2 linked regions of the Kitasatospora sp. NBC_00315 genome follow. The protein of the gene in region 2 interacts with the protein of the main gene of each other region in a pairwise test. Links are inferred from orthologs where the notes say so. Each region holds a gene or a part of one and is shown on either strand. Other genes may lie near its edges.

Evidence for each region. The genes of interacting proteins can lie anywhere in the genome.
Region 1: the proteins of OG823_RS23340 (region 2) and ftsZ interact in binary tests that used the Escherichia coli proteins (3 or more experiments, as listed by UniProt). The link is inferred for Kitasatospora sp. NBC_00315 from one-to-one orthologs.

What each region holds. Positions count from the first base shown.
Region 1 is NZ_CP108025.1:6,145,489-6,148,612, reverse strand. The notes cover bases 1-2,967. They hold ftsZ (cell division protein FtsZ), read right to left. Parts: upstream 2,105-2,967; coding sequence 896-2,104; downstream 1-895. Other genes in these bases: OG823_RS25615 (cell division protein FtsQ/DivIB), read right to left, coding at 2,438-2,967; pgeF (peptidoglycan editing factor PgeF), read right to left, coding at 165-899; OG823_RS25630 (YggS family pyridoxal phosphate-dependent enzyme), read right to left, coding at 1-168. In the rest of the region: more of OG823_RS25615, read right to left, coding at 2,968-3,124. UniProt on the Escherichia coli protein: Essential cell division protein that forms a contractile ring structure (Z ring) at the future cell division site. The regulation of the ring assembly controls the timing and the location of cell division.
Region 2 is NZ_CP108025.1:5,610,296-5,613,393, reverse strand. The notes cover bases 147-3,087. They hold OG823_RS23340 (rod shape-determining protein), read right to left. Parts: upstream 2,160-3,087; coding sequence 1,134-2,159; downstream 147-1,133. Other genes in these bases: OG823_RS23330 (DUF4233 domain-containing protein), read right to left, coding at 3,034-3,087; ndk (nucleoside-diphosphate kinase), read right to left, coding at 2,455-2,868; mreC (rod shape-determining protein MreC), read right to left, coding at 147-1,007. Also shown: rod shape-determining protein MreD, read right to left, coding at 1-77; more of mreC, read right to left, coding at 81-146; more of OG823_RS23330, read right to left, coding at 3,088-3,098. UniProt on the Escherichia coli protein: Forms membrane-associated dynamic filaments that are essential for cell shape determination. Acts by regulating cell wall synthesis and cell elongation, and thus cell shape.

The sequences.
Region 1 (3,124 bases), 540 kb from region 2 along the record:
CCGGACCTCGCCCCGGGCCCGGCCGGCGGCGTCGCAGGCCGCGGCGATCCGGCGCTCGACCGCGTCGAGGTTGGCCCCGAGCTCCTCAGAGCGAGCCCGCTGACCGTCCGTCAGGGCGTCCAGGAAGGCGGGCCCGCCGGGGAACGGACCGTAGATGTCATTCGTCATGAGAGTTCAGAGCCCAACCAGACGTAGCTCGCGAGCCGGCCGGTGCGCTGCTCGCGGCGATAGGAGAAGTGATCGGCGGATTCCAGGGTGCAGACAGATGATCGCACCAACTCGGTGACTCCCGCACCGGTCAACTGCTCCTCGACCCCGGCCGCGATGTCCAGGGCCGGCGTCCCCCAGGAGGTCTCGCCGTGGGCGGCGGGCACCAGGGCGGCCACCTCGGCGCGCAGTGCGGCCGGAACCTCGTAGCACCGGCCGCAGACCGCCGGGCCGGTGGCCGCGGTGATCCGCTCCGGCCGGGCGCCGAGATCGACCATCGCCCGCACCACCGCCGGGACGACACCCGCCGCCAGCCCGGGCCGCCCGGCATGGGCCGCGCCGACCACACCGGCCGCCGGGTCCGCCAGCAGTACGGGCGTGCAGTCGGCGGTCAGCACCGCCAGCGCCAGCGGCCGGTCGGTGACGATCGCGTCCACCGTCGGGGCGCCGCCCTGCGGCTGCCGCTCGGTCACCACCGCCACGTCCGCGCCGTGCACCTGGTTCATCCAGACCACGTCCGCCGGATCCAGGCCCAGCGAACGGGCCGCGATCCGCCGGTTCTCCCGGACGGCGAGCGGGTCGTCGCCCACCGCGCCGCCGAGGTTCAGCTCCCCGTACGGCGAAATGCTCACCCCGCCCCACCGGTCGGTGAAGGCGAAGTGAGCACCGTTTCGCGCGTCGAGCTGCCTCACTTCAAGAAGTCGGGCACGTCGAGTTCCTCGGCGGGACTCTCCACGTAGGGCTGCCGGGCCGGCTGCACCTGCGGGGGAACCGGCGAGGCGGTCGTGGTGGACGGGCCGTCGGAGTGCCGGGATCCGGACTCGCCCTCCGAGCGCGAGGTCACCGAGCCGATGCTCCCGTACGAGGGCCGGGTGGCCGGGCGCTCGGGGGCGGCGGGCGAGGCGGCCGGGGTCGACTTGACCACCGGGTCGCGGACGATCGCCGGCGGCTGGCCGCCGTCGAACCCGGCCGCGATGACGGTGACCCGGACCTCGTCGCCGAGCGCGTCGTCGATGACCGCGCCGAAGATGATGTTGGCCTCGGGGTGGGCGGCCTCGCTGACCAGCTGGGCCGACTCGTTGATCTCGAACAGTCCGAGGTCCGAGCCGCCGGAGATGGAGAGCAGGACGCCGCGCGCGCCGTCGATGGAGGCCTCCAGCAGCGGCGAGGAGATCGCCATGATGGCGGCCGCCTTGGCGCGGTCCTCCCCGCGGGCGGAGCCGATGCCCATGAGCGCCGAGCCCGCCTCGGACATGACCGACTTGACGTCGGCGAAGTCGAGGTTGATCAGGCCGGGGGTGGTGATCAGGTCCGTGATGCCCTGGACGCCGGAGAGCAGCACCTGGTCGGCGGAGCGGAACGCGTCCAGCACGCTGACCTGGCGGTCCGAGATGGACAGCAGCCGGTCGTTGGGGATGACGATGAGGGTGTCGACCTCTTCGCGCAGGCCGGCGATACCGTCCTCGGCCTGGTTGGCGCGACGGCGGCCCTCGAAGGTGAAGGGGCGGGTCACGACGCCGATGGTCAGGGCGCCGAGCGAGCGGGCGATGTTGGCCACGACGGGCGCGCCGCCGGTGCCGGTGCCGCCGCCCTCGCCGGCGGTCACGAAGACCATGTCGGCCCCCTTGAGGACCTCCTCGATCTCCTCGCGGTGGTCCTCTGCGGCCTTGCGGCCGACCTCGGGGTTCGCGCCGGCGCCGAGGCCCCGGGTGAGTTCACGGCCCACATCGAGCTTGACGTCGGCGTCGCTCATCAGGAGGGCCTGCGCATCGGTGTTGATCGCGATGAACTCGACGCCCTTGAGACCGACCTCGATCATCCGGTTGATGGCGTTGACACCACCGCCGCCGATGCCGACGACCTTGATGACTGCGAGGTAGTTCTGCGGTGCTGCCACGTCGAAGGCCTCTCGCCTCGAATTTCCGGGTCGGCCCGGCGCCCGGGTGCGCGCCGTTCCGACGGATGTCGATGGGTGGGGAGCCTGGTTCCTGACTGAATGTCCGAAATGCCGACCGCCGACCCGAACCCTAAACTTGACCTTTAGGGTTACTGCTGTGCCTCTGTCACATCACCGTAGGACACAGCCTGGTGACACAGGACACTAGGTCGCGGCGAGCCCGTGTTCAACGAACACGCCGAGCTTCCCTTTTTTCTTTTGAGCCTATGTGATCATCAACCGGCCTGGGAAACCGGGGTGACCGACAAACGGCCGTAGAGAGAACCTACCGGATCATCCCGACACCGCCGGCGCCTCCGGCACGCTCACGTCATAGTTCGTGGCCTTCCGATTCAGCAGCGCGGTCAGCACCTTGGCTTTCCGATCGGTCCGTTCCGGACTCCCCCAGCGCACCGTCGTGCCCCCGCCGAGCTGGAGCCGGATGTCGTCGTACGAGTGCACGGTGACCGCACCGGCCCGCTCGGCGACGGCCGGCGGCAGGCCCGCCGCCACCGCCACCGCCCCCTGGACCAGCTGTTGGCGGGTGATCACGCCGATCGCGTCGTTCGCCTGCTGACTGAGTTGCAGCTCGACCACCGGCACACCCGCGGGGGCGGTCGCCTCGGTGGCGAAACTCACCCCGCCCGCATCCATCTGGGTGAACTGCCCGTCGTCACCCTTGACGGCGGCGACGGGCTTGCGCTGCACCACCTTGACCTGGAGGGTGTGCGGCCAGCCGCGCCAGACCTCGGCCGAGGCCACCCGCGGGATCGACTCCACCCGGCGCCTGGCGTCCGCGAGGTCGACCCGCGCGAGCGGCCCGTCCCCCAGGTTCCCCAGCACCTGGCGGACCTGGTCGGCCGTCAGCCGGTCGTCCCGCACGCCCTGCACCGAGACGCTGCGCACGTCGAGCACCGAGGAGAAGAAGACCAGCCAGGACAGCGCGCCCAGGACAGCGGCGATCAGCACGCCCAGCACCGT
Region 2 (3,098 bases):
CGGCCGAAGACGCTGACCTGGAGCACCAGGCCGAGCAGGACCAGCACGGCGGAGACCGGGATCCGGATGAGTCGCATGGGTCAGTTCCCCCCTGTGGGACTGGCGGGCGGTACGGCGGGGGCCTGGGCGGCGGGTGCCTGGGCCGCGGTCGCGGGCGGCAGGACGGCGTCCCGGGGGTCGGTCCGCGGCGGCACCACCACCACGCCGATCAGGTCGAGCCGGGTGAACTGCACGTACGGCTCGACCATGATCGTCTTGGTGAGCTGACCCGGAGTCGCCTCGACCTCCACCACCTTGCCCACCGGCACGCCGGGGACGAACGGCCGGCCGCTCTGCGACCCGAAGGTCACCAGCCGGTCCCCGGCCTTGACCTGGGCCTTGCCGTTGAGCAGCTCGACCCGCATCGGGCCGGTGCCCTGGCCGGAGGCGAAGCCGATCTCGCCGCTGCCCTCCAGCCGGGCGCCCGCGCTGAAGCCGGGGTCGGAGGCGAGCAGCACCGTGGAGGTGGTGGGCGCGACCGTGGTGACCCGGCCGACCAGACCCTGGCCGTTGATGACCGTCATGTCGCGGGTCAGACCGTCGTCGCTGCCGGCGTCGATGGTGATGGTCCAGGAGAAGCCCTGGGCCGCTCCGATCGCGATCACCTGGGCGGCCTTGACGGTGTAACCGCCGGCGCCCGCGGTACGGAGCATGTCGTCCAGCTGCTTGGTGCGGCCGGCGGCGGCGTCGGAGGACGCGAGCTTCTGGCGCAGCTCGGTGTTGTCCCGGTTCAGCTGGTCGATGCGGCCGCTGTGGGTGGCCGCGTCCCGGAACGAGCGGACGGTGTCCGCGACCGGGTCGACCGCCGACGCCGCGCCCCGCTCGACCGGCCCGAGGACACCGGCGGCGGCCCGGCGGGCGCCGCCGAGCGGCGAACTCTCGCCGCCCTTGATGTCCACGGTGATCAGGGCGAAGGCGACGGCCACCAGCAGGATGAGCAACAAGCGGCTCTCTCGTGTGTCCCTCACGGTGCTGGAGCTGCCCCTTCGTCCGAGTCCTGTGCCGGGCCCCCACCGGGCTGTGGGCGGGGTGAGGGCCCTTCCGTGTGAAGGACGGTCCGTCCGAAGGACCGTCCGCGTACCTGTCGCGGCGGCTCAGCGCCGCGGCTGGGCGTCCAGCACCTGCTGGAGCGCCTCGAACTCCTCGACGCACTTGCCGGAGCCGAGTGCGACCGAGTCCAGCGGGTTCTCGGCGATGTGGATGGGCATGCCGGTCTCCCGGCGCAGCCGCTCGTCCAGCCCGCGCAGCAGCGCACCACCGCCGGTCAGCACGATGCCACGGTCCATCACGTCGCCGGCGAGCTCCGGCGGGCACTGGTCGAGGGTGGTCTTGACGGCGTCGATGATCGAGTTCACCGGCTCGTCGATGGCCTCGCGCACCTCGGCCGCGGAGATCACCACGGTCTTGGGCAGGCCGCTGACCAGGTCCCGACCGCGGATCTCGGCGTGCTCGTCCTTCTCGCCCTCCAGCGCGAAGGCCGATCCGATGCTCATCTTGATCTGCTCGGCGCTGCGCTCACCGAGCAGGAGCGAGTACTCCTTCTTGATGTGCTGCACGATCGCGTTGTCCAGCTCGTCGCCGGCCACCCGGATCGACTGGGCCGTGACGATCCCGCCGAGCGAGATCACCGCGACCTCGGTCGTACCGCCGCCGATGTCGACCACCATGTTGCCGGTGGCCTCGTGGACGGGCAGGCCCGCACCGATCGCGGCGGCCATCGGCTCCTCGATGATGTGCACCTGGCGCGCGCCGGCCTGCGAGCTGGCCTCGATCACGGCGCGGCGCTCCACCCCCGTGATGCCGGAGGGCACGCAGACCACGACCCGCGGACGGGCCAGGTAGCGGCGGCGGTGGATCTTGAGGATGAAGTAGCGGAGCATCCGCTCGGTGATCTCGAAGTCGGCGATCACGCCGTCCTTGAGCGGGCGGATCGCGACGATGTTGCCGGGGGTGCGGCCGATCATCTTCTTGGCCTCGGAACCGACCGCGAGGATCCCGCCGGTGTTCGTGTTGACCGCGACCACGGAGGGCTCGTTGAGGACGATCCCCTTGCCCCTGACGTACACCAGCGTGTTGGCAGTGCCGAGGTCGATCGCCATGTCACGGCCGATGAACGACAGGTTGTTGGCCATGGGGTGTGGTGTGCCTTCCCGGGCTCGGAGTCAATGGCGGGGAGTGGGCCGATCGCGCACGCCCGTGACAGGGCGGACACCAGCTGAGCAGCCGTACCGGGCCCATGAGTTGTGTCCATCGTAGCCACGCCGGTCACGGTGGACGCGGACGGACGGAATACCACCCATTGTCCGGGGTGTGATCGCTTCTACGAGGATTGGGACGCCGTGTCGGAGTCCTGAGTTCCGTATTTGACGATAAGAATGCCCCGACCGGATCAGTCCGGCCGGCCGGGGCGGGCGGTCACGCGTGGGCCGGGAAGAAGATCTTGATCTCGCGCTCGGCGGAGGCGTCCGAGTCCGAGGCGTGGATCAGGTTCTCACGGGTGATGGTGGCGAAGTCACCGCGGATGGTGCCGGGACCGGCCTGCAGCGGGTCGGTCGCGCCGGCCAGCGCGCGGATGCCGGGGACGACGTTCTCGCCCTCGACGATCAGCGCGATCGACGGGCCGGAGGTCATGAAGTCGAGCAGCGGCTCGTAGAACGGGCGCCCGACGTGCTCCTCGTAGTGCTGCTCCAGCGTCGCCCGGTCGAAGGTGCACAGCTCGACGGCGGCGAGGCGCCAGCCGGCCTTGCGCTCGATCCGGCTGATGATCTCGCCGGCCAGGCCTCGCTTGACGGCGTCGGGCTTGAGCAGGACGAGAGTGCGCTGGGACACGGTGCGGCTCCTGGGGAATCGGTTCGGCATGGTGTATGCGGCTAACCCGAAGGTTACCTTGCGTGAGCGGCCCAGCTCATCGGGCCGTCCCCGCGAGCGCGGGGCCGACCCGGACCGGCGGGGCGCCGCCGATTCCCGGAGCGCCGCCGGTGGCGGGGTGCGGCGTCAGGCTACTACTGCCGGGGCCGGGCCCTGCGCCGCCCGGGCGGCCTTGATCTCGTCGATCCTGC